2 regions of the Neorhizobium sp. LjRoot104 genome follow, and region 2 is predicted to be linked to the other one. Evidence: predicted binding sites of a transcription regulator. Region 2 holds the regulator's gene; the other holds the start of a gene.
The links. The regulator PhoB, encoded in region 2, activates phosphate uptake and scavenging genes when phosphate is short. The targets are predictions, from matches to a motif close to TGTCATNNANCTGTCAT.

Region 1 (15,571 bases), 4.1 Mb from region 2:
CATCCCCGAACCGCCGCCGGAACCGATCGAGGAGATCAAGCCGATCGACGAGCAGATGACGGCGGCGCTGGACAATGTCGAAGTGCCGTTGCCGGCGGTGCGGCCCATGCCGCCGCCGGTCGCGGAAAAGCCGCCGGAACAGCCGAAGAAGCCGGAGCCTAAAAAGGAGCCGGTGAAGAAGGTCCAGAAGCCGAAGCAACAACAGCAGCAGGCCCGGCCGGACATGGCCGAAGCGAAGATCCAGACCAAGCAATCGGAGCGGACGGCGGCGAGCCAGAATTCCACGGGCTTCTTCTCGCCGTCGGTCTCACCGGCCAAGTGGAAATCTCGCGTGGGTGTGAAGATCCAGCGATATGCACGCCGTTGCCCCGGAAGCGGTGCCGGTAGTGTAACCGTGCGCTTCTATTTCGACGGTAGCGGCAACGTCACGAGAGCTTCCGTGACACGGTCTTCAGGTGACTCTGCGATCGATGACTACATCGTTTCGGCGGTTCAGCGGGCCTCGCCAATTCCAACGCCGCCGCCGGGAGTGCTAAGTTATCTCGATCAGCCACTGACTTGCCAATGAGGATCGGCTATAGGCGGAATATCCCTATTTGAATTGCCCGGATATTCGCTATGCACATCACTCTCCATGACGCCGAAATGCTCGTTCAGAGCATATTCGAAGCCAACGGAGTTATCCCCGAAACCGCCCGATCCGTCGCCCATGCGCTCGTGCATGCGGAAGCTGCCGGGCAGTACGGCCACGGGCTCCGCCGCGTTCCCGCCTATCTCGGCCAGGCGCGCACCGGCAAGGTGGACGGCAAGGCCAAGGCTGCCGCATCCCGCCGGCGTCCGGCGGTGCTTCTCGTCGATGCGGCACTCGGCTACGCCTACCCGGCGTTCGATATCGCAGTCGCCGAACTACCGGCGATTGCGCGGGAACAGGGCATTGCGCTCGGTGCCGTCCATCGGTCGCATCATGCCGGCGTCATGGCGCTGACCGTTGAGCGGTTCGCCGAGCAGGGTCTCGTGGCGCTGATGTTTGCCAATGCGCCGGCTTCCATGGCCGCCTGGGGCGGCAGGAAGCGGCTGTTCGGCACCAATCCGATCGCGTTCGCGACGCCGGTTGCCGGCGAGGATCCGCTGGTGATCGACCTCGCTCTATCGACCGTCGCGGCTGGCAAGATCATGGCCGCCCGCCAGAGGGGCGAGAGCATTCCCGAAGGCTGGGCCTTCGACGCCGACGGCAAGCCGACGACCGATCCGCACGCGGCTCACAAGGGCCTGATGGCGCCCTCAGGCGGCGCCAAGGGGGCGGCGCTGGCGCTGATGGTGGAAATCCTCTCGGCGGGCCTGACCGGATCGAACTTCTCCTACGAGGCGAGCTCGTTCATGGACGAAAAAGGCCCGCCGCCCTCGGTCGGCCAGACGCTGATCGTCATCGATCCCTCCGCGAGCACCGCTTCGGCCGCCGAACGGATCGCCGAACTCGCCAGCGAGATGGCCTCCGAGGAAGGTGTGCGCCTGCCCGGCCGGCGCGGCCAGAACGCGCGCCGGAAAGCGATCGAGCAGGGGCTCGATGTCGAGGACGAGGTGATTTCGGCGATCAGGGCGCTGGGTTAGGCGCGAAGCGCCGCTGCCGGCGACTGGCGGTAGGCGAGAATGGCCGGCACGGCGGACAAGACCGCCGCTGCACCGAGCAGGATCAGCGCCATGCGCCAATCCTCACCGGTAAAGCCGACCGGCAGGATGATGCCGCTCCTGACGGTAAACGCATCGGCAATCAGCCGGGCGGCGGCAAGGCCGGTGAGGAAGCCGAGGCCGATGCCGACCGCCACCAGCAGGAAAAGCTCGAGCCAGACGATCGTGAAAACCGAAAGACGCGGCGCGCCAAAGGCCCTCAGCGCGCCGATCTGGCGCCGGCGCTGGCCGATATGGGTGACGGTGACGAGAATCAGGGCGGCCGCCACCAGCCCTTGAGAGCCGGCCGCGACGGCGCTCAGAACCATCCTGGCATCGCCGAGCGTCGCATAGAGGCTGGTGAGCACCTCGCCCGGGAAGACCGCAAGCGTATTGCCGTTTCGATATTCCTGGCGGAGCTTGTAGGCATCGGCAATCGTCTTCGGCTTGACGAGGACCGCCGGAAGGCCCGGCGCATCGGCCGTGAAGTTTTCGTCGATCGGCGCGTCGGCGTCGATGGCTCCATGATGATCATGATCCTCGTCGCCATGCTCGTCGTGACCGCCGGCCTCGGCGGCCTCGCCTTCATGCCGATGATCCCCGGCATGCTCGCGCGCCGCTTCCAGCGGCGTGTGGCCATGCTCGTCCGTGGCGGCGGCGGCCTGCGTCACCTGTGGCGCTTCGCCTTCGTGATGTTCTTCTTCCTGGTGACCGTGATCGTGGCCGAGGCCATGGACGTGCCAGACGGCCTGGATCGGCACCAGAATGGCGCGATCCCAGGGCGTTCCAGTCGGCGGCAGTTTGCCGGTCACGTGGTACACGACGCCCGCATGGGTTTCTCCGCCCATCTGCGCCGTGCCGTGCATCGGCTTGATCTCGGCACCCAGCGGCAGCTTCACGGCCGCGCCAACCACCGCCTCGCCCTCCTTCTCGAACATGCGGCCAGCGGCAAAACCGGAAACGGTGCTGTCGATCAGCGCGCGCGTGGTGCCGACCAATGGATAGCCGGCAAAGGAATCACCGAAACCGACAGGCGTCGCCCAGGTAACGCGCGGATCCTTCGAGAGCCTTGCCAGCACCTCGCCCGGCATCAGCGGCAGCGGCGCCGGCTGCAGGAAGACCGACGAGAGCACCAGCTGGGTTTCGCTGCCCGCCGCGCCGATGACCAGGTCGAACTTGTCGGCGGCGCGGGCGCTGCCGAGCCGCAAGGCGCGTTCCTGCAGCGTGACGGTGGCGCCAAGAGCGGTGGCGAGCGCGACCAGAAGCACGACGACGACGGCGCCGGCCCAGAGACGGCGCAGGTCGGCGAGGATGAAACGGATCATGCGGCCACCTCTTCGCGCAGGCTGTCGGCGACGATGCGGCCGGCGCTGAGCGTGATGCGGCGGTCCAGACGATCGATCAGCCGCTGGTCATGGGAGACGACGATCAGCATGCTTTTGGCCTCCGCCGCCATGTCGAGCAGCAGTCGTCCAACCGCCTCGCCCGCCTCGACATCGAGGCTGGCCGTCGGCTCGTCGGCGACGATCACGCCCGGTTTGCGCAGGACGGCGCGGGCAATCGCGACGCGCTGCATCTCGCCGCGCGACATGGTCTCGATCTTCTGGTCCGGGCGGGAAAGGCCGACGCCCTTCAGGAGATCATGAGCACGCGCGGTCAGGGCCGCATCGGCGACCCGCGCCAGCCGTGCCGGCAGAAGCACGTTCTCCACCGCCGAAAGGCCGGGAAAAAGATGAAAGTCCTGCATGACGAGGCCGACATGTTTTGCCCGCCAGCGGTCGCGCGCCGTCTCGGAAAACCGCCCGATATCCTCGCCGCTCCAGACGACCTTTCCGGAGGTGGGGCGTTCGAGCCCGGTGACGACGTTGATGAAGGTGCTCTTGCCGGACCCGGAACCTCCGGTGACGGCAACGCGCTCGCCGGCCGCGATCGCCAGGAAATCGACCAGCAGGACGGGGCTTTCGAGGCCGGGGAAAAATTTGGCCAGAGTGTCGATACGTAGGGAAAGCATGGTCATGCGGCCTGGTAAGCCGCGTTCCGGATCCTCAAAAGGCTGACAAATCCGGTCTCGGGATCCTTCCAGGAGCCGACCTCGAGGGTACCGCGCACTTCGATCGTTTCGTTCACCTGGGTGAATGTCTGCTTGCGGTGGAGATAGATGACGATGATGTTGTCGGGCCAGTCCGCATCGGAGGAGCAGAAGGGGCAAAGCGCCATCGGCACTTCGGTCAGCACGAAGAAGGCGGCTTCGGCCTTCAGCGGCGGCGCCATGAAACCGCGGATCGCCACCGGCTGGCCCGCCAGCTTCTTCACCTTGTCGGAAAATTCGAGGCCCAGGACGCCATACTTGCCATAGAGTTCGTTGAAACCAAGGTCATCGGCAGCGAAGGCGGAACGGGCTGCCGCCAACAGCGGAACGGCGGCGGCCAGGCCGAGCAAGCTGCGCCGGCTGAAACCCCGGGAAAAGCGCTTTTCCATGAAACCTCCTGAAACGGTGTTCCCGGCCGTGTCCCGGCCGGGAACATTGTTTTACCACGGGCGCGGCAGGCGGCCAGACCTTAGTTGGTCTGCTTGCTGCCGAGGGCGAAGGTATCGGCGAGCACCTTGTAGATGTCGCTTTGCTCCATGTAACCCTTGAACCCTTCCGAACCGGGGCCGGACGACTGCAGGACGACGTCGTCGACCGAGTGCACGCCGCTGTCGCCGCTTTTCGGAATATTGCCCTGGACGAAAACCGCGCCGGGGACATTCTTGTACTGTTCGTTGGCGACGTATTCCTTCTTCTCGTTCTGAATGGCCGGAACGAACGGGCCATCCATTTTCGGGCGGAAGGTTTCGTAATGGTCGGGGCCGTTGTTGGCGGCCAGGTACAGGCGGCGCGAGACGTCGATCTTGTCCGGATAGCCGTCGCCGTTTTCGTCCTTGTAGTTCGGGAAGCCGGCTTCCGCATATATGCCGACCTTTTCGCGCATCTCGGTGCCCGGCTTTTCGTCGTCAACCGTACCGATGATCGAAACGCCGTGGGTATGGTCGCCGGTGACGACGATCAGGGTGTCCGGATGGGTCTTCTGGAAGTCCCGGGCAACCGCGACAGCCTGGTCGAACTCGATGGTTTCGATGACGGCGCGATCCCAGTCCAGCGGATGGGACATCTTGTCGATCGAGGAGCCTTCGACCATCAGGAAAAAGCCATCCTGATCCTTGGAGAGGCGATCGAGGGCGACCTTGGTCATGGCGACCAGGCCCGGCTGGTTCGGATATTTGTCGACGGTGCCCTTCTTCAGGAATTCGCGGTCGAGCGTGACGTCCAGATTGCCGGGATGGAAGAGGCCGAGGAGCAGGCCGTTGGCATTGACGTTGGCGGCAAGCTCGTTCTTGTCGGTAGCGACGCTGTAGCCCGCATCCTTGAAGAGCTTGATGAAGTCCTTGTCGTCCTTGCGCTTCGAACCGGCAGCCGCCTGCGGCAGGAAATAGGCGGAACCGCCGCCGAGCACGACTTCCGGCTTCACGTCGAGCAGCATGCCGACGACTTCCGCCTTGTCGTTACGGTTGCGGGTGTGGGCGACGACGGCAGCCGGGGTGGCGTCCTCGATTTCCGACGTGGCGACGATACCGATCGATTTGCCGGTCTGGCGGCGGAGGGCTTCGGCGATCGTTTCGACCCGCGGATCGTCCAACGGGTCCGGCGTACGGTCGGCGTAGACGCCGATCGCGTTCACGGCGGTCTTGTGACCGGTCATGTAGGCGGACATCGTGTTGGCCGAGTCGGTGTTGGTCGCGTTGGTGGCCGAGGTTCCGACAAAAGCCATGCGATCGAGGTCGTCCATCGCGAGGCGGCCGTTTGCCTTGCCTTCGGTCATGCCCTTGGACATGATGCGGGCAGCGGTGCGGTGTGCGACCGACAGTCCGTCGCCGAGCAGGAAGATGACGTTCCTGGCCTTCGGGGCAGCGCCCGTGCCGTAGACGTTCCAGGTGACGGTCCTGGTCTCGGAACCGGCCGAGATCTCGACCTTGTAGTCGCCGGCATTGGCGAGCGTCAGGCCGCGCAGAATGACGGCGGAACCGAGGAGCTTGTCCTTGTTCTTTTCTTCCGCGACGAACTGGACTTCCTTGCCGAGAACGGCCTTGTAGTCCTGACCGTTGACGGTGATCCTGATGTCTTCCGGCTTCACGACCGAATTGAACTCAACCTTGAAGTCGAACGGGGAACCGGCGAGGATCGTGGCGCGATCCAGCGGATATACGGTGGCGGCCTGGGCGGCGCCGGCGAGCACGGTCGAAACGACCAGGGCGGCAAAAATCTTGCGCATAGTAACCTCACGAAAAGTTCAAAGGGAAGGCGAGGTTCGTATATCGGTGTCGCGTGACACACACGTGACGCCAGTCACGGATCGCAACCCGCACGAACTCGGCTGCCATGAGGCGAATAATAGCGCTTTATAAGGGGAATCCTGCTCCAGAAACGGAAAAAGCCTGGCGCGGGAGGAGGGTGCGCCAGGCTTTAAACTTGATCGACAACTGGGAGGAGGAGGATGTTGTCGATCCGTATCGAGCAACACTGGGAGGAGGAGTGCGTCGCTCGATGACCAAAGATATAGGCTAATCGTTTAATCACGCCAACCCACCCTGCTGCAATGCAGCAATGCATTGGGCGCAGAGCTGAGCAAATGCCCCGGACCCATCCGATCGCCCGGCGAGGCTTTTCGGCACCTCCTGCACCGCCCTCCCAAGATCACCGTATCGCTTAGGAAAAACGTGGTTTATAGCGGGTCCGACAGACGGACGGACGGAGACGGACATGGCAGAGATCAGGTATCACGAAGGCGATATTCCGGCAGCGGATGCGGCGCGTTATACGGGGGCGATTGCCATCGATACGGAAACCCTCGGTCTCGTGCCCCGCCGCGATCGGCTGTGCGTCGTGCAGCTTTCGCCGGGCGACGGCTCCGCCGACGTGATCCGCATCGCGGCCGGCCAGAAAGAGGCTCCAAACCTCGTCTCCATGCTTGCCGATCCGATGCGCCAGAAGATCTTCCACTACGGCCGTTTCGATATCGCCGTGCTCTTCCATACGTTCGGCGTGACCACGACGCCGGTGTTCTGCACCAAGATCGCCTCGCGGCTGACCCGCACCTACACGGACCGGCACGGACTGAAAGACAATCTGAAGGAAATGCTCGACGTCGATGTTTCCAAGGCGCAGCAGCAATCCGACTGGGCAGCCGAGGTTCTTTCACCGGCGCAGCTCGAGTATGCGGCCTCCGACGTGCTGCACCTGCATGCGCTGCGCGACAAGCTGAGCTACCGCCTGATGCGCGACAGGCGTGTCGAACTTGCCCAGGCCTGTTTCGAATTCCTGCCGACGCGGGCAAAGCTGGATCTGCTCGGCTGGGAAGAGGCCGATATCTTCGCCCATAGCTGAGATGGTCTGACGGGCAGATGGATCAACGCTATCGCGAGCGCCCGGCGGCACACGAGACCGGGCCTTATCTCGAGCCACTGCGACGTCTCATTCGCGGCGCGCTCGCGCCGCTTCCGTGGTGGCTTTCGGAATTCATCCTGTTCGGCCTGAAACAGGCCTGGGCCTGTCTGTTCGCGGCGATCATGCTGGCGCTGCTGCTCATCACCAAAGCCATCTGGCAAGAGGGCTGGCTGGTCCATCGCTACGATTTTCTGTTTCTCGCCGCCCTGACAATCCAGGTCCTGTTCCTGCGCTTCAAGATGGAGAGCTGGGACGAAGCCCGGGTCATCCTCGTCTACCACGTCACTGGAACTGCGATGGAGATATTCAAGGTCCATATGGGGTCATGGGCCTATCCAGAAACGTCGCTTATTCAGATCGGCGGCGTGCCCTTGTTTTCCGGCTTCATGTACGCCGCCATCGGCTCCTTCATGGCCCGCACGATCCGCATCTTCGACATGCGCTTCAGCCATTATCCGCCAATCTGGCAGACCGGCCTTCTGGCAATCGCAATCTACGCCAATTTCTTCAGCCATCATTTTCTGCCGGACATCCGCTATCTTCTGTTTGCGGCGACCGTGATCGTGTTCCGGCGGGTGAATATCCATTTCACCACCGATCGGACAATTTTGCGCATGCCGCTGGTGCTTGCCGCGTTTCTCTCCTCGGTCTTCCTGTGGCTTGCGGAGAATATCGGAACGCTGACAGGCACCTGGATCTACCCGACACAGGAGACATGGCACGTCGTATCGTTCGGCAAGCTCGGGTCCTGGTATCTGCTTCTCTATGTAAGCTTTGTGCTGGTAACGCTGGTGGTGAAGCCGCGGCCGCCCGAATAAATAAGGCGACATAAGTTCTAGTTGCCGGTAACCTTCCGTTAACCCTTCAAATCTAATTTTGCCCGCGGTGTACCTCTCGACGAGACCGGATTTCGGGCCATGTTGCTTCCTACCCAGCAGACTTATGGGCTTGCCGCGACCAACATGATGCAATCGATGCTCGACGGTATCGAGGAGCAGCGCAGGAAGGACGAGGAACAGCGGACCGGCAAGAAAAGCGACCCGGTTGCCGAAGCCCGTATCAGCGCCAGCGAAGACACCCGGCGCGCCCGCGACAAGATTACCTCCGCCCTTTTCGGCGTCACCAGGACCGACCCCAACGAGCTGAAGATCGAACTCGTCGACCGCCTGGCCGCCAAGCTCGGCATCGATACGGACGAAGCGCGCTCTTCCTACAAACTCGGAAAAGCGCTGGAAGATGCCCTGAAAGAGATGATGCCGGACGAGATCGGCAAACTCGCCGAAGATCTCGGCCTCGATGACATCGGCATCTCGATGGACACGCTGCTGGCGGCGATCAAGAACCCTTACGGCGACGACAACCAGCGACTGATGGACGGCCTCAACCGGAAGGCCAATGGCGGCAAGCTCGACACGGAAGTTGAGCGCGTCGTGCAGCGGCTCGAGGATGTCGCCGATCCGAAGTCGCTCGAAGAATTGAAGCTCGGTCCGCAGGGCTATGATCCGACCCGTGTCGAGGATGCCGAAACACGCGCCGAACGCCAGGCAGACATCAAGGCCGCCGAAGCCGGCAAGAAACTCGAAGACGTCCAGAAGATCCAGGAGGTCATCGAGAAGAAGAACGACAAGGCCAGTGCCGAACCGGCCGCCGATGGCGCGTCCGACGCGGCATCCGCGGACGATACGGCGCTACTGGCCCTGTTTGCCGCCGCCGCCGAACAGGTTGCCAGTTCCGATACCGGCGACCTCGAGCCCGAGGGCAGCTCCACCAGTGACGAATCCTCCGCTTCCGACGCCGTCCTGGCGGGCACCGAAGCGCCGACCAGTGAAATGGCCGCGAAAGCGATAGAGGAGCTTGCGGCCCGGAACTCCGACGAATCCGATGCCGACATCGCGCCGGTACGTGTGGACGAGATCGGCATCTATGAATTGTTGAAGAAGAAGTTGGCTGCGTGATCCTGCAATAACCCCCCGTCCCGCCCTCATCTGCATCGCAATGGATCATTTTCGCTGAACCGTCAGCGAAAGGCGGAGCCCGTTAGCGAGTTGTTAACCTTTTTGCCCCACAGTCACATCTGTGTATCGGCACTGGCGACGCCATGAGGCGTTCCGGTCGCAACGCCGTTCGTTGCGAAAAGACAAGAACCCGTTCGGCCGAGTTGTCCTATCGTCTCTATCAGACATTGGAGCGGACGATGCTGCCCCCGGTTCGTACCAGTTCATTCGTCGATTACCAGACACCGTCGCAACAACCGATGCTGCGCCAGCGGATCGACGTGGCCAATACCGCGGCCAATAGCGGGCTGATCGGTTCCTCGCCGATGTCGGCGGGGCGGCTGGATATCCTTTCGCTTTCGGCGCAGCTCCAGCTCGCACAGGGTTTTTCCATCTTCGCCGAAACCATCGGCAGGCTGATCAAGGTCCCCCGCCGCGAAGGCGAGGCACTGGCGGACTATGCCCAGCGCCTTTCCGAGGCGGTCAAGGCGATGAACCCGGCCGAAAAGGCGGCCCTCGAACGCACGCTCAACCAGCTGGTCAAGGGCATTTCGCTACGCCTGCTCACCGAAATTCTCAACAATCCGGCCGGTCCTGAAGCTGCCCGCGTCGCCATACAGCTGGAGACCGCGCAGCTGCTCGAGCGCGATCTCGTGGCAAAGGCCGTCGTCAGTTCCTATCGGCAGAACGCCGGGGCGGAACAGGGGCAGAGCACTTGGCCGCAGCCGGCGAATGCGGCACCATCCGCAGCCGGCCAGGCGTCCGTGCCTGCGGCAGAGGCCGAGGCCGCGCAGCCCGGCGAGGAAACCGCGATCGGCGGAGCGGTGCTGGAGGAGATTGTCCAGGAAGCCGTTCCGCAGGATGCGGAAGCACCGCCCGCGACGACAGTTTCCGGCGCCGCTCAGGATACTTCCGCGCTTTCCGCGGAGGTCGAGGCTTTGGCGGCCTCCATCGACGAGATTGCATTGCAGGCGAACGCCGAGACCGATGTGGACGCCGCGTCGGCATCCGCGCAGGAAGCGGCCGAACTCGCCGAAAGCGAGACGCCGGAGCTTGCGGCCGTGCGAACCGAAGACGCACCGGAAAGCCCGGCCGCCGCACGCGCGGACGAAAACCGGCAGACCGCGAACGCAGTTCCAGGGGATCGACGCACGGCTCAACCCGTCTTTTATGACGGTCCGGCACTGGCCCGGCTTTCCCAGCGCGGCCTCGAACAACAAGGCGGAGCGCGTGGGCTCGATGCCGAGAAGATGGCCAGCGGCGAAGCGACCGTATGGCTCGCGGAAGTGCTTGCCGAGGCCACCAGCGACCTTCTCGACAGCCTGCCGGTTGCGGCAAGGCAGTTGCCTGAACGGCAGGCATTGCGGGAATTGACCGACAAGGAGCTCATCGGAAAATCCGCCATGCAGGCGAGCGAGGCCGCCGGTGCCGCCGCCGCGAAATCCATGCCGCCGGCCACCGGCGAGGCGGCAGGCACCGGTTCGACGGGCCGCACCGGCAGCTCTTCCGCGAACGCGACCGGTCAGCCCACGGGCGCGACGGAACTCACCGAGCAGCTCGCGCTCCCGATCGCCCTGCCGCACGCGTTTCGCGAGGGCGTTGCCCTGCCCTACGTCGCTTATCCGCCGGAGGAGCGCGAGCGGGACCCGGAGGAGCGCCGGACGAAAGCGATTTCGGAGACCGACGAGGACGGTGAACAGCAGCATTCAGCCGGCGATCAGGCGTTCAGCGAGGAACGTCCGGACGAGGACCACGCCCAGGAAGACGAGAGCAGCGACGCTTCGCAGGAAGGCGCCGAAGATGCGGAGCGGGCGAACGACCTCTACTGGCGCATGGCCGGCTGGACCTGAGCTCCACGTCTCAAAAACCGCCCATGAAAAAACCGCCGGACTTGCATCCGGCGGTTTCTATTCTCAGGGAAGCTTCGATTACTCGTTGCTGCCGCGGTTCTTCAGAGCCGCGCCAAGGATGTCGCCGAGCGAAGCGCCGCTGTCGGACGAACCGAACTGAGCGACGGCTTCCTTCTCTTCCGCGATCTCGAGAGCCTTGATCGACAGCATGACCTTGCGGTCCTTCTTGGAGAAGTTGACGACGCGGGCATCGAAGACCTGGCCGACCGAGAAACGCTCCGGACGCTGATCGTCGCGATCGCGTGCCAGGTCGTTGCGGCGGATGAAGGAGGTGATGTCTTCGTGGTTGACGAGCTTCACTTCCACGCCACCGTCGTTGACGGCGATGACTTCGCACGAAACGACAGCGTTCTTGCGCAGCTCGCCGGAAGCAGCAGCGTCACCGACCGAGTCCTTGCCGAGCTGCTTGATGCCGAGCGAGATGCGCTCCTTTTCGACGTCCACATCGAGAACGACAGCCTTGACGACGTCGCCCTTGTTGAACTCCTCGATGACCTGTTCGCCCGGACGGTTCCAGTCGAGGTCGGAGAGGTGAACCATGCCGTCGACATCGCCTTCGAGGCCGATGAACAGGCCGAATTCGGTCTTGTTCTTGACTTCGCCTTCGACTTCAGTGCCGGCCGGATGCGAGTAGGCAAATGCCTGCCACGGGTTTTCGAGCGTCTGCTTCAGGCCAAGCGAGATACGGCGCTTGGACGGATCGACTTCGAGAACGACCACGTCGACATCCTGCGTCGTGGACAGGATCTTGCCGGGATGGACGTTCTTCTTGGTCCAGGACATTTCGGAAATGTGGATGAGGCCTTCGATGCCCGGCTCCAGCTCGACGAATGCACCGTAGTCGGTGATGTTCGTGACGGTACCGGAAATCTTCTTGCCGACCGGATACTTGGCGGCAATGCCATCCCACGGATCCGACTCGAGCTGCTTCATGCCGAGCGAGATGCGGTGGGTTTCCTGGTTGATGCGGATGATCTGTACCTTGACCTGCTGGCCGATGGACAGGATTTCCGACGGATGGTTCACACGGCGCCATGCCATGTCGGTGACGTGCAGCAGGCCGTCGATGCCGCCGAGGTCAACGAACGCACCGTAATCGGTGATGTTCTTGACGACGCCGTCGACAACCTGGCCTTCTTCGAGGTTCTGAACGATTTCAGAACGCTGCTCGGCGCGGCTTTCTTCGAGAACCGTGCGGCGCGAAACAACGATGTTGCCGCGACGCTTGTCCATCTTGAGGATTTCGAAGGGCTGCGGGTTGTGCATGAGCGGGGTGACGTCGCGGATCGGACGGATGTCGACCTGCGAACGCGGCAGGAAGGCAACGGCGCCGTCGAGATCGACGGTGAAGCCACCCTTGACCTGGTTGAAGATGACGCCTTCGACGCGCTCGCCAGCTTCGAACTTGAGCTCGAGCTTGACCCAGCTCTCTTCGCGGCGAGCCTTCTCGCGCGACAGAACCGCTTCGCCCAGCGCGTTTTCGATACGCTCGACGTAAACTTCGACTTCGTCGCCGACCTTCAGCGAACCGTCCTTGCCCTTGGCGCCGAATTCCTTCAGCGCGATGCGGCCTTCGACCTTGAGGCCGACGTCAACGACGGCCATGTCCTTTTCGATCGCGGTGACGCGACCCTTGGTGACGTAGCCTTCAGCCAGATCGTTGGAAGCGAAGGATTCTTCGAGGAGGGCTGCGAAGTCCTCCCGCGTGGGGTTAGATACTGCCATGAAATCTCCTGAGGGTCCCGATACGGGCCCATACAGCGCCGGTGGTTCGTGTTGCACATGCCCAAAGGTTCAAGTCCGCCTCTCTCATCGGGGTTATCCGTGGGAGGCAATCCGGCGCGGGGACTTGAACTTCGGACTATTCTATATCGATTGTCTCTTCAGGGCGGCGTCGATGATGGTCTTCGCTGCCCGAAACGCGGCCTCTATACTCATTTCCGAGGTATCAAGCAAGTGCGCATCGTCGGCGGGCTTCAGAGGACTGTCGGCCCGGCCCATGTCGCGCTCGTCGCGCTTCTTCACGTCTGCAAAGATCGCGGCATAATCCGCCTCGCCGCCCTTGCCGACGATCTCGTCGTAACGGCGCTTCGCCCTGACATCCGCGGATGCAGTGACATAGAGCTTCACCGGAGCATCGGGACAGACAACCGTGCCGATATCCCGGCCGTCGAGCACTGTCCCCGGCCGCCTCAGGGAAAAGGCACGCTGCGCCTCCACCAGCGCGCGGCGGACCGACGGCATCACGGCGATCTTCGAGGCTGCCTCACCGATCGCATGGGCGGACAATATATCACGATCGAGCCCTGCGAGTTCGACCTCACGCGCCATCTTCCCGGCGACCTGCTCGTCATCGAGAGGCAGGCCGGCATCGAGCAGCGCCTTGGCGGTGGCGCGATAGGTCAGCCCGGTATCGAGATGGTGAAAACCATAGGCTTCGGCGATCAAACGCGACAGCGTACCCTTGCCGGCCGCCGCGGGGCCGTCGATGGCGATCGTAAACGTATTGGTCATCGGCGGTCCGCAGGTTCCTTGCAAAATCGGCGCCGCAGTTCGAAGGCGGCGCGATAGGTCAGATAGATCAATGGCGCCAGCACAATCAAGCCGCTCAGAGGTCCTGAAACATGCCGTCGATGCAATTGGGTAGGGTCCGGTCCCAAGGAGAACAGCCGAACAATATCCCACGTCATCCAGATATCGAAAGCCAGCGCGACGGCGGCGAACAGCGCCAGCAACCATGACGAAAAACGCCTGCAGACAATCTCCGTTGCACGCGCCATCGACCCCATTTCAATATCGACCGACGCTTTCTCGGCAGCTTCGACAATCCTCTCCTTTAAGCGATAGGCCCTAGCGGCCAATATGGCATTGATCGCCATGAGCCCAACAAGGACCGCCAGCCCGCCCGCGGCATCATTGCCGGCGTGCCACCATCGTCCGTTGGCAAAGACCACTAAGATAAACGACGCAGACAGGCTGCAAAAAACGATCATGCGGGCGAGGGAAATAGACGCGTGATCCGCCTTCGAGATCAGCACCGCAGGTGAGCCAGCCGCAGGCTTGAAGATGATACGGCCTGCGCCATCCTCCTGCCAATCCTTGCCACGCCCCGTACCGTCCGTATGAGCGCAGCCGGTCATGCTTCCCGCATCGCTCCATACCGGCGGACGAGATCCGCCATATCGCCTTGGCCTGGCATTTCATCTAGCCCTGCCGCCACGCCTTCCCGATCGCCGACCGGACGGTTCTGGCTGACCTTCCATTTACCTTCGATCCCGGCGATCTCGATTTCGACGCCGACGATGCCCTTCAGCTGGGCGCGGATGAAATCGTCGGGCGCGTCCGTGACGGCCCAAGGCATGGCACGGCTCCCCTCATGCTGGCTGGTGATGGCGTTGATCTGCGACAGCAGCCAGTCGGCGTCCTCGACGATGCGCGCCGGGCCCCTGGCCTGGACGATCGCATAGTTCCAGGTCGGCACGACCTTTCCGGTCTCGCGCTTGGTCTGGTACCAGGAGGGCGTGACGTAGGATTCAGCGCCCTGGAAGACAGCGAGAACCGAAGCGCCATCGCGAATGTCCTTCCACTGGCCGTTGGCGCGCGCCAGATGCAGCCGGAGCGTCCCGTTGACCGAGGCCTCGGCATCCAGATGGAACGGCACCGGATTGGCGAGCAGGCCTGAATCGCCGGATGTCACCAGCAGACCGAGCGGATGGGCGCGGATCAGCGCGTGCTGGGTGCGCAGATCCTCTTCGCGAAAATGCGGCGGCTGGTACATGGTCTCGACCTCTTGTCGCTTCCGCCCGCGGCAGGCGGCGGGGCCTGCCCGTCGTGGTGGAATTTTGCTATCCCGACTAACATAAAGCCTGGGATCGGTCACCGCTTTCGCCCTTATGGGGCCCATGAAAAGTTTGTCTTTGACAACAAAGACCGCAGGCCTTATGGGGACCGGCTTAGATTTTCACCCTATAAAGCCGCGATACAAGCGGCGCGCCGAACTATTCGGCCATCCCATGAGGCTCTGACTGTGGCAAAAGCGGAACTCGGAACCAAGCGAACCGACCCCGATACCGGCAAGAAATTCTACGACCTGAACCGCGATCCGGTCGTTTCTCCCTATTCCGGCAAATCCTGGCCGCTGTCCTTCTTCGAGGAGCACAGCGCCGCCAAGAAGATGGAACAGGCCGAGGAAGAAGACGTCCAGGAAGTCGATACCGAAAATCCGGAAGTCGAACTCGTCTCGCTCGAAGAGGGCGACGAGGCGGCCAGCGGCGACGATATCCCGGATATCGGCGATGACGACGATGTCGATATCGGCGATGACGACGACGATACCTTCCTGGAAGCCGACGAGGATGAAGACGACGACGACATGTCGGGCATCATCGGCGTGACCGGCGACGACGACGAAGTCTGATCGGTAATCCAAGTTAAAGCCCGGCAATTCAATAAAAATTGCCGGGCCATCAAATTTCGGCTTGCACTCTCCGTAAACCGGAAGTAATAAGCCGCCACTCCAG
Region 2 (15,571 bases):
CTGCGGCATCTTGGCTCCGTCAAACGGTCTTTGGGAGGAGAACTTGATGACAAGACCCATTCTGCTCGTGTCCTGCGCATTGCTGACGCTTGCCACCTTCACCCCCGCCCTTGCACAAAACAAAAGCAGCTTCATCGACCAGAAGGAGAGGCCGGATTTCGCATCCGCCACCGTCTCGCCGCAGATCGCCTGCGGCATGCTGAACAGCCAGTCATTTGCGGAGGTCACGACGCTGAAGGCCCAGCATGTGGCAGGCGTCGGGAACGTGCCGGGCCATTGCCAGGTAACCGGCTATATCCGCCCGCAGGTTCGCTTCGAGATCACCCTGCCTGACAACTGGAACCGGCGGCTCTACATGTTCGGCAATGGTGGCTATGCCGGCGAGGACCTCGCCGCGGCTTCCAGGATAGCGACCCGCAATGCGGCGCTTTCGAAAGGTTTTCTCACCGTCCAGCAGAATACCGGCCATGATGCGGTAACCTATAAACTTGGAGACTTCGCGGAAGATCTCGGCCTGCTGATCGACTATGGCTCACGCGCAGTGCATGTGACGGTCGATACCGCCAAGGCGATTGCCGCGCGTTATTATGACCGGCATCCCTCCTTCTCCTACTGGGACGGCTGCTCGACCGGCGGACGCCAAGGCCTGATGGCGGCACAACGTTATCCGGGCGATTTCGATGGCATTCTCGCCGGAGCACCGGTCCTCGATCTCACCAATACGCAGATCTGGGGCGTCTGGAATGCACGAGCGCTCTTGAAGGCTCCGATCAGCCGGGCGCAGCTTCCGGTGCTCGCCAAGGCGGTGATGGACAAATGCGATCGCATCGACGGCGCCGGGGACGGGCTGATCGCCGATCCGCGCCAGTGCAATTTCGATCCGGAAAAAGACCTGAAGATCTGCGAGGGGGGCGGTTCCGATTGCTTCACGCGGGCGCAGGTGGAGACACTGAAGACGCTCGCCGGCGGCGTGAAGATCAAGGGCGAGGGGGTTTTCCCCGGCGTGCAGTTCGGCACCGAGGGTGTGGACCCCTCGGGCGTCAGCGGCTGGGACATGTGGATGGTATCCGATCAGGGGCCGAGCCGGCAACTGGCCTATGGCGAGACTTTCGTCAAGAACATGGCGATGCTGCCCGCCCCCGGGAAGGCGATCGACTGGAAGACGTTCGACTTCGATGGCGAATATCCCAAGATCGGCGCGATCCGCGAGATCGTCGATGCCACCAACCCCGATCTCAGCGAGTTCCAAAAGCGCGGCGGGCGGATGATCACCTATTTCGGCTGGTCCGACCCGGCGCTCAACCCGATGATGGGCGTCAACTACTACGAGGCCGTCCGCAAGCAGATGGGCGCCGACCGGACGGCTGAATTTTACCGTCTGTTCATGGTGCCCGGCATGTTCCACTGCACTGCGGGTTACGGCACGGACGTCTTCGACGCCTTCACGCCACTGATGGACTGGGTGGAGAACGGCAAGGCGCCGACGGTGATCCAGGCGAGGCAGATCAGGGAAGGCAAGCCGGTTATGACGCGCCCGCTCTGCCCCTATCCGCAATCGGCGAAATACTCCGGCAGCGGCGATCTGAAGGACGGCGCGAACTTCGAATGCAAGATGCCTTGAATTGAAAACGGCGGGAGGTGACTCCCGCCGTTCGTCAATCAGGCTGCAGCGAATTCGTCCGCCTTGTAGCGATAGGTGGTCGAGCAGAATTCGCAGGTGACGGCGATCTCGCCGTCTTCCTCGCTCGCCTCGATCTCCTCGGCGGAGAAGCCCGAGAGAACGCCCTTGATCTTGTCGCGCGAGCAGCTGCAGCGGTCGAACACCGTGTGCGGCGCATAGACCCGCACGCCCCGCTCATGGAACAGGCGAAACAGCAGCCGTTCGATCGCGACCCGCGGGTCCGTCAGCTCGTCGGTGTCGATCGTTTCCACCAGCGTGCGGGCTTCGGCCCAGGAATCGTCCTCGGCGAATTCGAAGTCGCGTTCGTCACCGTCGCCGCCGTGCAGGTCCGGCTGGCGCATCCGCTCAGGCGCCTGCGGCAGGAACTGCGCGACAAGCCCGCCCGCCCGCCAGTTGTGACGCGGCTTGCCATCGCCATCGCGGTCGAAGAGCTCGGCGACGCCCAGGCGGACCTTGGTCGGGATCTGCTCCGACTGACGGAAATAGACGCCGGCGATCTCCTCGAGGGATGAGCCGTCCATCGGCACGATGCCTTGATACGGTTGCATGCCGCGGCCCTGGTCGATGGTGAAGGCAAGCACTCCGCGTCCCAGAAGGTCGGGCGGCGAGGTTCGGCCTTCCTTGACCGCTTCAGCCAGCGCTTCTTCGTCATAACGGGCATAGGCACGAAGACTGTCGGGCGTCGAGAAATCCGCGACCAGCAGATCGACCGGGCCGTCGCCCTTGGTCTGCACCGTGAATTTGCCATCGAATTTCAGCGAGGTGCCGAGCAGGGCCGTCAGCACGATCGCCTCGGCAAGCAGCCGTGCGACCGGGCCGGGATATTCGTGGCGGCTGAGGATGGAGTTGAGCAGCGGCCCGAGCTGGACCGCACGGCCACGCACGTCAAGACCGTCCACCTGGAAGGGAACGACCCGATCGTCTCCGGCAAAGTCGAGTTCGTTGAGTTCTACAGTCGCTTCCGCCATGACTTCACTCCTTCGCGCCGACCCAAAAACCTTTACACAAGCGCCAGCCCGAGCGGAACCGCTGGCCGGAGGAAAAGACGTCGACGATGTGTGTTGAAACGCCAGTCCAGAAGACGGCGTATTGTTGAAAGCCGACAGATGGGGGATCGCGGGGCGGAAATCAAGGTTCGACTACTGCCGCCGGCTCTCCGCACCCGCGCGGGGAAGTTTGCGCTCAGACCGCGCCGAAGCACCAGGCGAGAATGGATTTCTGCGCGTGCAGGCGGTTTTCGGCCTCGTCGAAGACCACCGACTGCGGGCCGTCGATCACCTCGTCGGTGACCTCCTCGCCGCGATGGGCCGGCAGGCAGTGCATGAACAGTGCATCCTTGTCGGCCCGCTTCATCAGGTCGGCATTGACCTGGAACGGCTGGAAGACGTTGTGGCCGCGCGCCTTGTGCTCCTGGTTCATCGACACCCAGGTGTCGGTGACGATGCAATCGGCGCCGGCAACCGCCTTTTCGGCGTCGTGGCAAAGCATGATGTTGCCGCCGTTGTTGCGCGCCCAGTTCAGGAACTTGTCGGCGGGCTCCGAACCCATCGGCACCGCCATGTTCATGCGATAGCCGAAACGGGCGGCACCTTCCACGAAGGAATGCAGCACGTTGTTGCCGTCGCCGGTCCAGGCGATCGTCTTGCCGGCGATCGGCCCGCGATGTTCCTCGAATGTCATGATGTCGGCCATGATCTGGCAGGGATGCGTGTCGTCCGTCAGGGCGTTGATGACCGGCACGGTGGCGTGTTCGGCCAATTCCAGCATGCGGGCGTGATCCGTGGTACGGATCATGATGGCATCGACATACCGCGACAGAACCTTGGCGGTATCGCCGATCGTCTCGGCACGACCGAGCTGCATTTCGGTGCCTGACAGAAACAACGTTTCGCCGCCGAGTTGGCGCATGCCGACATCGAAGGATACGCGGGTGCGGGTGGAGGGCTTTTCGAAGATCATCGCCAGCATCTTGCCGGCGAGCGGCTTTTCCGCCGTGCCGGCCTTGGTCGCCTGCTTGCGGATCTTCGCGTCGTCGAGGATGACCCTGAGATCAGCCGCGGAAACAGCGGAAAGATCGAGAAAATGCTTGGGAGATGCCATGTGATGTTCCCTGTGAAGCGGGAAACCTGCAACGGCGTCCCGCTTTGCCCGCTCAGGCCGATTTCTTCATCTCGGAAGCGGAAAGCTTTTCCGCCGCCCTCTCGATGCGGGCAAGCCCTTCGCGGGCTTCCTCCGCCGTGACTGTGAGCGGTGGCAGGAGACGCACCACGTTGTCGCCGGCCGGAATGGCCAGCATGTGTTCGCCGCGTATGGCAGCAACCAAGTCGCCCGCGGGCACCTTCGCCTTCACGCCGAGCAGCAGGCCTTCGCCGCGAACGTCCTCGATGACATTGGGGAAGCGGTCCTTCAGGCTCGCGAGCCCCTGGCGCAAGACCAAGGCGACGTCACGGACGTTTTCCAGGAAGCCATCGCCCAGGATCACGTCGAGCACCGCATTGCCGGCCGCCGTGGCGAGCGGATTGCCTCCGTAGGTCGTGCCATGGGTGCCAGCGGTCATGCCGGACGCGGCGTCCGCCGTGGCAAGGCAGGCACCGAGCGGGAAACCGCCGCCGATGCCCTTGGCAAGCGCCATGATGTCGGGCGTCACGCCCGCCCATTCATAGGCAAACAGCCTGCCGGAACGGCCGACGCCGGTCTGGACTTCGTCGAAGACCAGCAGCAGGCCGTTGTCGTCGCAGATCTGGCGCAGCGCCTGGAGGAATTCCTTCGGAACCGGCCGCACGCCTCCCTCTCCCTGGATCGGCTCGATCAGTATGGCCGCGGTTGCATCGGTGATCGCAGCCTTCAGGGCATCGATATCGCCGAACGGCACCTGATCGAAGCCTTGGACCTTCGGGCCGAAGCCTTCGAGATATTTCGCCTGGCCGCCGGCAGCGATGGTCGCCAACGTACGGCCGTGGAAGGCGCCTTCGAAGGTAATGATGTGGAAGCGCTCCGGATGCCCCTTCACGAACTGATAGCGGCGCGCCGTCTTGATGGCGCATTCCAGGGCCTCGGCGCCGGAATTGGTGAAGAACACCTTGTCCGCGAAAGAATTGTCGGCGAGACGACGCGCCAGCTTCTCCTGGCCGGGCTGTTCGAAGAGGTTGGACGTATGCCACACCTTGTCGGCTTGCGCCTTCAGCGCACCAACGAGATGCGGATGGCCGTGACCGAGCGAATTGACCGCGACGCCGGAACCAAAATCGAGATATCGCTCCCCACTTTCCGTCACAAGCCATACGCCCTCGCCGCGCTCGAAACGCAGCGGAGTCCGGGCAAACGTGTCGAAAAGCGCGGCTTCAGCCATGGCGACATCACTCCTCTAGGCAGTCCAGAAAGGCCCATGGAACGGGCCGAAAAAATCAAAAATGCCGCCCACTGGGCGGCGGGGGCACTATCGGGGTTTAGGCCGTCAATGTCAACAAAGCTCGGCGTTTTGGGCAAGCCAAGGCGGGAAAGCGACAGGCGTCGGCCTATGTGACAAAAATGACTCTCCCGGACAGCAAGTTGGGGAAAACCACGAAATCGATTCCCGCAGATTCCCCCGACTCTTGCCACGGAGTCAGCCTCACACTAGGTTAAAGATCAATTACTAGACTGCATGCGGCGGAACTAGTCACCTCAAGCATAGATATAGTGGGTGCTGCGAAATGAATTTCGCAGCAAAGGTGGAAGGATTCTGCATGCCAGCAACGTTCAAAGGCGGAGAACGGGCATGAACTGGACAGACGAGCGTGTCGAGAAGCTCAAAAGATTATGGTCGGAGGGCCTCAGCGCCAGCCAGATCGCAGCGCAACTTGGAGGCGTGAGCCGAAATGCCGTGATCGGCAAGGTGCATCGTCTCAGCCTGCCGGGCCGGGCGAAAGCCGGCGGCACGGTTGCGACCAGCCGTTCATCGACGGCCAAGCGCACGACGTCGGCGCCGCGGGCTCCAAACTACGCATCGCGCGTCGCGACCCGGACCGTTACCCGCGCCGTCGGTGCGACGATGGTCAAGGAAGAGGTCGAAATCGAACCCTATCAGGAGATGGAGTATCGTCCCGCCTCCAACGTGGTGGTGCCGATTTCCCGTCGTCTCGCATTGACGGAACTGACCGAGCGCACCTGCAAGTGGCCGGTCGGCGATCCGCTCAAGGAAGACTTCCACTTCTGCGGCTGTGAATCCCCGGATGCGTCGCCTTATTGCGGCTATCACGCAAAACTCGCCTACCAGCCGGTCAACGAGCGCCGCAAGGTTGCCGCTCGGGTCTGAGCGGCGGCGCGACACGAGGACAAGATCGAAAGCGGGCGCGAGGCCCGCTTTTTTGTTGCGCATGGCAGACATGTCGGCCAGGCCTTGCTCCGGATCGGCATTGCGCCTATTTGACGGAGCAGCGAGGACGACCTCCCCCATTCGGGCAAAAACTCCGGGACGACCCGGAACGCACCCAGGAGGTCATCATGCGCTCGACACGCGACCGTATCCGCCATGCCATCAGCTTCGAACTGATCGGGCTCGCTCTCATCACGCCGCTCGGCGCTATCGCCTTCGGCATGCCGGCTGCCGACATCGGCGTGGTCGGCATCGGCAGCGCGACGATCGCCACCGGCTGGAACTATCTTTACAATCTCGGCTTCGACCATCTGATGCAGCGCTTCACCGGCACCACGCAGAAAAACACCGCGATACGCGTGGCGCATGCGGTGCTGTTCGAACTTGGTCTGCTGATCGCGCTTCTGCCGCTGATCGCCTGGTATCTCGGCGTCAGCATCCTCCATGCGCTGATGATGGATGTGTCTTTCGCGGTCTTCTACGTGGTCTACGCCTTCGTCTTCAACTGGGCCTATGACCGGATCTTTCCGCTGCCGGAATGGCAGCGGCAGACCCGGGCGGCCTGAAAGCCGCCTCTCAGGATTCCATCGAGTAACCCGCGCCGCGGACGGTGCGGATGACATCCTGCATGTTGGAGAAGTTGAGCGCCTTCCTGAGGCGCCCGACATGGACGTCGACGGTACGCTCGTCGACATAGATGTCATGCCCCCAGACGCCGTCCAGGAGCTGCGACCGTGAGAACACACGGCCGGGCGAGGCCATCAGGAATTCCAGAAGGCGGAATTCGGTCGGGCCGAGGCGCACTTCACGGCTCTTGCGGTGAACGCGATGGGTTTCCCGATCGAGTTCGATATCGCCGCAGCGGAGCACGCTGGAGAGCACTTCGGGACGGGCGCGGCGCAGCATCGCCTTGACGCGGGCCATCAGTTCCGGCGTCGAGAAAGGCTTCACCACATAGTCGTCGGCGCCGGTGGCGAGGCCGCGAACACGTTCGCTCTCCTCGCCGCGGGCCGTCAGCATGATGATCGGCAGGCGCTCCGTTTCCGAGCGCATGCGCAGCCGGCGGCAGAGTTCGATGCCGGAAACGCCGGGCAGCATCCAGTCGAGTATCAGAAGATCCGGCGTACGCTCCTGAAGCCGGATCTCGGCTTCATCCCCCCGCAGGATCGTCTCGACCTCATAACCTTCCGCTTCGAGATTGTAGCGAAGAAGCACGCTGAGTGCTTCTTCATCCTCCACCACAGCGATTTTAGGCAGCATTTCGGCTCTGCTCCGTCAGCATTCCATCATTTATTCGGTAATCGCGCCGAGCGTGTTCGACGAGTCGTCCTTCGGGCGATCGCCTTCCGGCTGGGCGCCGGTGGTCATGTAGTAGATGGTTTCGGCGATGTTGGTGGCGTGGTCGCCGATACGCTCGATGTTCTTGGCGCAGAACAGCAGGTGCGTGCAGGTGGTGATGTTGCGCGGATCCTCCATCATGTAGGTGAGGAGTTCGCGGAACAGCGACGTGTACATCGCGTCGATTTCCTCGTCGCGGATGCGGATCGCCTCGGCCTTTTCCGCCGAGCGCGTCGCGTAGACGTCGAGGACGTCCTTGAGCTGCACGAGGGCGAGATCGGAGAGATGTTCGAGGCCGCGGGCGAGCTTGCGCGGAACGCCGGTGCCCTGAACCGCGATGACGCGCTTGGCGGTGTTCTTGCCAAGGTCGCCGACGCGCTCCAGATCGGACGCGATGCGCAGCGAACCGACGATCTCGCGAAGGTCGGCTGCCACGGGCTGGCGGCGTGCGATCGTGACGATCGCCTTGTCGCCGATCTCGCGTTCGGCGTGATCGAGGATCACGTCGTCGGAGATGACCTTCTGGGCCAGGGCAGCGTCGGAATTGACCAGCGCGCGCACGGCGTCCGAGCACATCTGCTCGGCGAGGCCGCCCATTTCGGAGATGCGGCGGCTCAGGTATTTCAGTTCGTCGTCATAAGCCGACAGGATATGGGTCGATGCCATCTTCTCGTCCTCAAAATTGATTTTCAGGCGGCGCGGTCGGCTGGATCAGCCGAAACGGCCCATGATGTAATCCTGCGTGCGCTGGTCGTCGGGATTGGTGAACATCTTGTCGGTGTCGTTCTCCTCGACGAGCTGGCCGAGGTGGAACATGGCGGTGCGCTGCGAAACGCGGGCAGCCTGCTGCATCGAATGCGTCACGATGACGATCGTGTAGTTGGCGCGCAGTTCATGGATGAGTTCTTCAACCTTGGCGGTCGCGATCGGGTCGAGAGCCGAGCACGGTTCGTCCATGAGGATGACTTCCGGCGACACGGCGATCGCGCGGGCGATGCACAGACGTTGCTGCTGGCCGCCGGAAAGGCCGGTGCCGGATTCATGCAGTCGATCCTTGACTTCGCCCCAGAGGCCGGCGCGCTGCAGGCTCGCCTCGACGATCTGGTCCATGTCGGCCTTGTTCTTGGAAAGGCCGTGGATGCGCGGACCGTAGGAGATGTTCTCGTAGATGGTCTTCGGGAACGGGTTCGGTTTCTGGAAAACCATGCCGACGCGAGCGCGAAGTTCCACGACGTCGATGTTCTGGTCGTAGATATCGTCCGAGTCGAGGGTGATCTTGCCGGTAACGCGGCAATTCTCGATCGTGTCGTTCATCCGGTTGAGGCAGCGCAGGAAAGTGGACTTGCCGCAGCCGGAAGGGCCGATGAGAGCTGTCACCGTGTTTTCGCGAACGTTGAGGTTCACGTCGAAAAGCGCACGCTTTTCGCCGTAATAGACGGAAACGTCCTTGCCGATCATCTTGTGAGAAGCATCACTCATCTTTTGGTCCAGCGCCTTTTCAACTGCCGATTCTGACATCATGTTCATTGTCATACTCCTTCTACCAGCGCCGCTCGAAGCGACGCCGCAAGAGAATTGCGCCAACATTCATTAGGATGAGGAACAGGAGCAGGATGATGATTGCTCCCGAGGTGCGTTCGACGAACGCGCGTTCCGCTTCGTTCGCCCACATATAGATCTGTACCGGCAGCGCCGTCGAAGGATCGAGCGGCGTCGTCGGATAGTTGGCGACGAAGGCCACCATGCCGATCAGGAGCAGCGGTGCGGTTTCGCCGAGTGCGTGTGCGAGGCCGATGATCGTGCCGGTCAGGATGCCGGGCATCGCGAGCGGCAGGACATGGTGGAAGATCGTCTGCATCTTCGAAGCGCCGAGGCCGAGGGCGGCCGCACGGATCGACGGCGGCACGGCCTTCAGCGCCGCGCGGGTGGCGATGATGATCGTCGGCAGCGTCATGAGGGTAAGTACCAGGCCACCGACGAAGGAGGCCGAGCGCGGCAGGCCCACGAAGTTGACGAAGACCGCCAAGCCAAGCAGACCGTAAACGATCGAGGGAACGGCCGCGAGATTGTTGATGTTCACCTCGATCAGGTCGGTGAACTTGTTCTTCGGGGCGAATTCCTCAAGATAGATCGAGGCGGCGACGCCGATCGGCAGCGACAGGACGAGCACGATCAGCATCATGTAGAACGAGCCGATCAGCGCGACGCCGACGCCGGCCGCTTCCGGACGGCTCGATGCGCCGTTGACGAAAATGCCGCCGTTGAAGTGCTTGGCAAGCGCCCCGCTGTCGGAGAGCTGCTTCATCCAGCCGAGCTGCTGGTCGTTGACCTTGCGGTTCTCCTGGCCGACGTCGAGGTCGATCTGGCCCTTGTAGGCCGAGTCGATGTCGCCGGAGGCAAGCAGTGTCACCGTATGCGTCGTGCCGATGATCGCCGGATTGGCGACCACCAGGTCGCGCAGCTGGACGCGGACGCCGTCCGACAGCATCTGGCCGATGGCGCGGGCCGCGACACGGTCGTCGACGCTGACGTTGAGCAGCTTGGCGAGAGCGTTGCGGGCGACGATCGGATAGTTCGCCGTCATCAGCTTCTGTGGATTGGTGGCACGTTCGTTCTGCGGATCGATGATCTGCTGCGAGAACTCGACCGGCATGGTGATCATGGTCTGCTGGAAGGCGGTGTAACCCTTGGAGACAACCGACCACAGCAGAAGCATCAGGAAGATGATGCCGAAGGAAAGCGCGGCGATGCCGTAGGCACGGAAGCGGCGCTCGGCGGCGTAACGGCGCTTGATGCCGATATCGCGACGGACGGACTTGGCCTTGGGGATGCCGGCGGCGGGAGAAACCACATCGGTCATTCGTACTGCTCCCGGTATTTGCGCACGATGTAGAGCGCGTAGATGTTGAGGCAAAGCGTGATGGCGAAAAGCGTGATGCCCAGCGCGAAGGCAACCAGGGTCTGCGGCGAGGTGAACTCAAGGTCGCCCGTCAGCTGGTTGACGATCTTGACGGTCACGGTCGTCATCGGCTCGAAGGGGTTGATCTGCAGCCGGGCGGCGACACCGGCCGCAAGCACGACGATCATGGTTTCGCCGACGGCGCGCGATGCTGTCATCAGAAGCGCGCCGACGATGCCTGGAAGAGCAGCCGGCAGCACGACCTTCTTGATGGTTTCCGAACGGGTGGCGCCGAGGCCGAGCGAACCGTCACGCAGGGCACGCGGCACTGCGGTGATGATGTCGTCCGACAGCGAGGAGACGTAGGGGATCAGCATGATGCCCATGACGAAACCGGCCGTCAGAACGCTCTGTGCCTGGATGAAGTTGGCATAGTCGCCGGTGACGAGACCGTTCAGTTGCGAAGAAATGTCGCGAAGGAACGGGCCGACGGTGGTCAATGCGAAGAAGCCGTAGACGATGGTCGGAATGCCGGCGAGCACTTCGAGCAGCGGCTTGGCGACCGAGCGGACTTTCGGCGAGGCATATTCGGCCATGTAGATTGCCGAGAAAAGGCCGATCGGAACCGCGAAGAGCATCGCGACGAAACCGATATAGAGCGTGCCGAGCAGCAGCGGAATAAGCCCGAACTGACCTTCGGAGCCACCCGAACCGGCAGCCGCAAAACGCGGATCCCATACCGTGCCGAAGAAGAATTCCCAGGCCGGAATGGCGGTGAAGAAGTGGGCCGCTTCGGTCAGCATCGATGCGACGATTCCGACCGTGGTCAGTATGGCGATCGAGGAGGCCACGACGAGACTTCCGAGAACGACTTTTTCCACCCGATTGCGAGCGCGGAAGCGCGGCGCGATCTGGCGATGGGCTAGGAAGGCGCCGCCAAAGGATGCCCCCAGGACGACGATCGTCATGAGGATACGGCTGACGAAGGTCATCCTGTTCAGATCGGCAGCGGCCTTGACCATGAAAGGCTGCGGATCGCCCGCAAGCGGAACGCCCTTGGCACCAAGCGCGGTACGCAGCTCCACCGGATTGTTCTCGACGCGGGCAATCTCGTCGCCGGTCAATGCATTCATTCCTCGGGCGATCGAGGTAATCATGCCGTAGCTCAGGCCTTGCTCGGCCTGCGATTGGGTTTTCACCTCTTCGGGAAACGCACCGCGCACCGACGAGCTGATATACATGGGGCTGGCGATCAGCCAGACAAAGAGAATGACAGCGGCCGGCAAGATCGCCCAGACAGCGACAAAAGAACCGTAATATCCAGGCCGCGAATGAAGTCTGGAGGAAATTCCTCCGACCAGTGCCATCGCGTGCCGGGCACCGGTGACGTAACCGGCTAGGCCGATTATTGCCAAAATCAATAATATTAGTGATGTGTTCATCATAATCCCCCGGCGTACCGCCTGCGGCGGCAACCCATCACCGCCCAGCTCCGTTCATCGGAACCGATCGCATTCGCCGTCGCGCCTTGAGCAATACCATCGCCGCAAAGCCGACGATCCACACCGATGCAAGAGCTTTCGGCGGGAAGAGAAAACGGCGCCGCCAAAAGCGGCGCCGGTCTTTCGATTACATCGTCTTGCCGGCGGTGAAGTCCTTGCGGGCCTGTTCGCGCTGTGCGTCCGGGGCGGCAACCAGGCCATACTCGACGAGCGGCGAGTCAGGGCCGACCATATCGTCGGAGAGGAAGAACTCGACGTATTCCTTGAGGCCGGGGACGACGCCCAGATGAGCCTTCTTCACGTAGAAGAACAGCGGACGGGAAACGGGGTAGGTGCCGTCAGCGATTGTGGCCGCGGTCGGCTTGATGCCGCGCACGGTCGCGACCTTCAGCTTGTCGGCGTTGTTTTCATAGAAAGCGAGGCCGAATACGCCAACGCCGGTCTTGTTGGCGGCGATACGAGCGAGAGTCTCGGTGTAGTCGCCGTCGATGTCCACAGCAACGCCGTCCTTGCGGACAGCGACGCAAGCCTTGCCCTGGGCAGCCTTGTCAGCGATTTCCTTGGAGATGACGTCGGTCGCGCCGGAATCCTTGCAGCCTGCGGCAAGAACGTTCAGTTCGAAAACTTCGCGGGTGCCGTGCTTTTCGCCCGGGATGTAGGCTGCGATCGGACCCTTCGGAAGCGTGGGGTTGATCTCCGACCAGTTCTTGTAGGGGTTGGCGACGAGCTTGCCGTCAACGACGACCTGAGCGGCAAGAGCCTTGTAGATATCCTTCGGCTCGAGCTTCATCTCGCCGTTGCTGCTGGCAGTGGCGAAGACGATGCCGTCGTAACCGATGCGAATTTCCTGGATGTCGGTCACGCCGGCGGCCTTGCAGGCTTCGGCTTCAGACTTGTTGATCGCGCGGGAAGCATTTGCAATGTCGATCGTGGCTTCGCCGACGCCCTTGCAGAACTCCTTGAGGCCAGCGCCGGTGCCGCCCGACTCGACGATCGGCGTCTTGAAGTTCGGGAAGGTTTCCCCGAAGGTTTCGGCAACGATCTTCGCATAGGGAAGAACCGTGGAGGAACCGGCAACCTGGACCTGGTCGCGTGCAGCGGCAGCGCCGGCAAACGCAACGGAGGCCACCAAGGCGGCTGCTGAAAGTTTAAGGATGTTCATGAGGAATCTCCCGTCATGGGCTTGTGTGAATGCGGACGGCGCTGGCTCTCGCTCTCGCCAACGCTCGGCCCGCTTGTCTTAGCCGCTGTAGCCTCTTCCTTTTATGTCAGTTCGATGAAACATTTGTGACATATCAAGATATTGATATTCATATATAAAATTAATGCACAGCCTTGCAGTGAGAAGGTTTTATGTCAGAACCTGACAGTGAACTGGCTTCCCTTGCCCACTTCCGACTTGACGATCAGGCGCGCTCGGTGGCGGGTTAGGATGTGCTTGACAATTGCAAGGCCGAGACCCGTCCCTTTCTTGGAGCGGCTGTCGGCCACGCTGACCCGGTAGAAGCGCTCGGTCAGCCTCGGAACGTGCTCGGCCGGAATGCCCGGCCCCTGGTCGACGACGGTCACTTCCACCGGATCGGAGGCGCCGTTGCGCAGATAGACGTCCACGAACTTGCCTTCCTGGCCGTATTTGCAGGCGTTCTCGATCAGGTTCTCGAAAACCTGGACCAGTTCGTCGCGGTCGCCGAGAACTTCCACCTTGCCTTCCGGCAGATGCGTGCGGATTTCAACCCCGAGATCGTCGGCGAGCGGAACCAGCGCATCCCGCACATGACCGATCAGCGGCTTCAGGTCGATCGTCTGGTCCGGTGCGATATGGGACTTGAGCTCGAGGCGCGACAACGACATGAGGTCATCGACAAGACGACTCATGCGGGTCGCCTGATCGAACATGATGGCGAGGAACCGCTCATGCGCGGCGGGGTCAGAGCGTGCCGGGCCCTGCAGGGTTTCGATGAAGCCTCGCAGTGAGGCAAGCGGTGTACGCAGCTCATGGCTGGCATTGGCGACGAAATCCGAGCGCATCCGATCGATACGGCGCAATTCCGAAATGTCCCTGAAAGACAGCAGATAGAGCTTCTGCGTCGCTACTTCGGAGCTTTGCAGCATCGGCTGGCCGAGATCGATGGGCGCGATGCGCAGGGTGTAGACGCGCTCGGAGGGCAGCCGCTCGGAATGCTCGATCTGGTTCGGCTCGTCGGTGGCAATGGTTTCCCGCACCATGTCGAGAATGCCGGGGGACCGCAGCCGTGCCGAAAGATGCGACCCGGGCGAAAGAGCTCCAAAGGCCCTTTCGGCGGCCTTGTTCTGATAGAGAACCGTGACGTCCCCGCCGAGCACGAAAGCCGGGATATCCAAGGCACCGAGCGTTGCCGCCACCTGAGGTAATGGCTGATGAACGCCCGGCTCCTCCTTCTCGACGACCTTGAGCACCGGCGGCGGAAGAATGACAGGCTTGCGGCCGACAACCACCATCACCAGCAGCAGCCAGCCCACGAGGACACCCACCCAATCCATTCCGATCAGAAAGGCGATCACCGCCAGAAGGGTCAGAAGCAGCAACAGAGGCCGTTCCCGGCGAGCCCTCGCAACGAGCAGGCCCGGACCCCGACGCCATTTCTCCAGTACCGACTCCACAGATAGACTCGCAGCTTTCACAGGTTGAACACGCGCTCATATATCCCTTGCATGACAGATATACATCGCCTCCCGTGGGATATCGGAAAAATGGCGCTATCCGGACGGTAGCAGAATTTCGAACTTGCGTTACATATCGGCTACCGCCCCGTACGGGGATCGATCGGAGGAAGCAGTATCATGGCGGATGAAACCGAAAGCCGGGCAGTCAACATTGACATCAACGGCAAGCTCAAGCGGTTCGATATCGACGACCCGGTTCTGCCGGCCTGGATCGAAGAACATGCCCTAGGCTCCGGTGGATATCCCTATGACGACAAGCTGGACAAGGACAAATACGCAAAGCAGCTCGAAAAGCTGCAGGTCGAACTCGTCAAGGTGCAGTTCTGGCTGAAGGCGACCGGCAAGCGGATGATGGCGCTGTTCGAGGGCCGCGATGCGGCCGGGAAGGGCGGCACGATCTTTTCGATCAATGCCTATCTCAATCCACGTTCGGCCCGGGTTGTGGCGCTCAACAAACCGACGGAGACCGAGGCCGGCCAGTGGTATTTCCAGCGTTACATCTCGCATTTCCCGACATCGGGAGAGATCGTGCTGTTCGACCGCTCCTGGTACAACCGGGCCGGGGTGGAGCCGGTGATGGGCTTCTGCACGCCGGAACAATACAAGGATTTCATGAAGGCTGTTCCGCGCTTCGAAGACACGATTTCCGACGAAGGCATCATATTCTTCAAGTTCTGGCTCGATATCGGCCGCGAGATGCAGCTCAAGCGTTTCCATGACCGGCGGCATGATCCGCTGAAAATCTGGAAACTGTCGCCGATGGATATCGCCGCGTTCAACAAATGGGACGATTACACCGAGAAGCGCGACGCTATGCTCGAAAGGACCCATAACAAGGAGACGCCATGGGCGGTCGTGCGGGCCAACGACAAGCGCCGCGCCCGCCTCAACGTCATCCGCCATATGCTGCTCTCGCTCGACTACGAGGGCAAGGACAAGGACGCCATCGGCGGGATCGACGAAAAAATCTTCGGGTTTGGCCCGAAATTCCTCAAGTGAAGTTCATTGGCCGGGCAGGATGCGCACCGAATAGAGCAGCACCGCCCGGTCCGCGCCGTCGATACCACTGTTGAAGACCAGGCGGCCGGGCCGAT

Region 1: the regulator PhoB is predicted to act here: its motif matches at 6,029-6,045, upstream of ACSQ8R_RS20785 (alkaline phosphatase).

The regions. Positions count from the first base shown of each region.
Region 1 is NZ_CAXURS020000001.1:4,250,704-4,266,274, reverse strand. Features, by position in the region: gene ACSQ8R_RS20810 (energy transducer TonB family protein) at 1-568, shown strand, start outside; gene ACSQ8R_RS20805 (Ldh family oxidoreductase) at 619-1,608, shown strand; gene ACSQ8R_RS20800 (FtsX-like permease family protein) at 1,605-2,990, opposite strand; gene ACSQ8R_RS20795 (ABC transporter ATP-binding protein) at 2,987-3,676, opposite strand; gene ACSQ8R_RS20790 (hypothetical protein) at 3,679-4,143, opposite strand; gene ACSQ8R_RS20785 (alkaline phosphatase) at 4,224-5,975, opposite strand; gene ACSQ8R_RS20780 (ribonuclease D) at 6,464-7,087, shown strand; gene ACSQ8R_RS20775 (DUF817 domain-containing protein) at 7,105-7,965, shown strand; gene ACSQ8R_RS20770 (hypothetical protein) at 8,065-9,102, shown strand; gene ACSQ8R_RS20765 (hypothetical protein) at 9,246-10,991, shown strand; gene rpsA (30S ribosomal protein S1) at 11,070-12,776, opposite strand; gene cmk ((d)CMP kinase) at 12,918-13,565, opposite strand; gene ACSQ8R_RS20750 (hypothetical protein) at 13,562-14,191, opposite strand; gene ACSQ8R_RS20745 (FMN-binding negative transcriptional regulator) at 14,188-14,829, opposite strand; gene ACSQ8R_RS20740 (TIGR02300 family protein) at 15,079-15,468, shown strand.
Region 2 is NZ_CAXURS020000001.1:107,751-123,321, forward strand. Features, by position in the region: gene ACSQ8R_RS00565 (tannase/feruloyl esterase family alpha/beta hydrolase) at 47-1,621, shown strand; gene ACSQ8R_RS00570 (Hsp33 family molecular chaperone) at 1,660-2,649, opposite strand; gene argF (ornithine carbamoyltransferase) at 2,864-3,781, opposite strand; gene ACSQ8R_RS00580 (aspartate aminotransferase family protein) at 3,834-5,030, opposite strand; gene ACSQ8R_RS00585 (GcrA family cell cycle regulator) at 5,439-5,975, shown strand; gene ACSQ8R_RS00590 (PACE efflux transporter) at 6,164-6,601, shown strand; gene phoB (phosphate regulon transcriptional regulator PhoB) at 6,612-7,295, opposite strand; gene phoU (phosphate signaling complex protein PhoU) at 7,326-8,039, opposite strand; gene pstB (phosphate ABC transporter ATP-binding protein PstB) at 8,085-8,900, opposite strand; gene pstA (phosphate ABC transporter permease PstA) at 8,914-10,233, opposite strand; gene pstC (phosphate ABC transporter permease subunit PstC) at 10,230-11,714, opposite strand; gene ACSQ8R_RS00620 (substrate-binding domain-containing protein) at 11,902-12,936, opposite strand; gene phoR (phosphate regulon sensor histidine kinase PhoR) at 13,131-14,375, opposite strand; gene ppk2 (polyphosphate kinase 2) at 14,595-15,476, shown strand; gene ACSQ8R_RS00635 (hypothetical protein) at 15,480-15,571, opposite strand, start outside.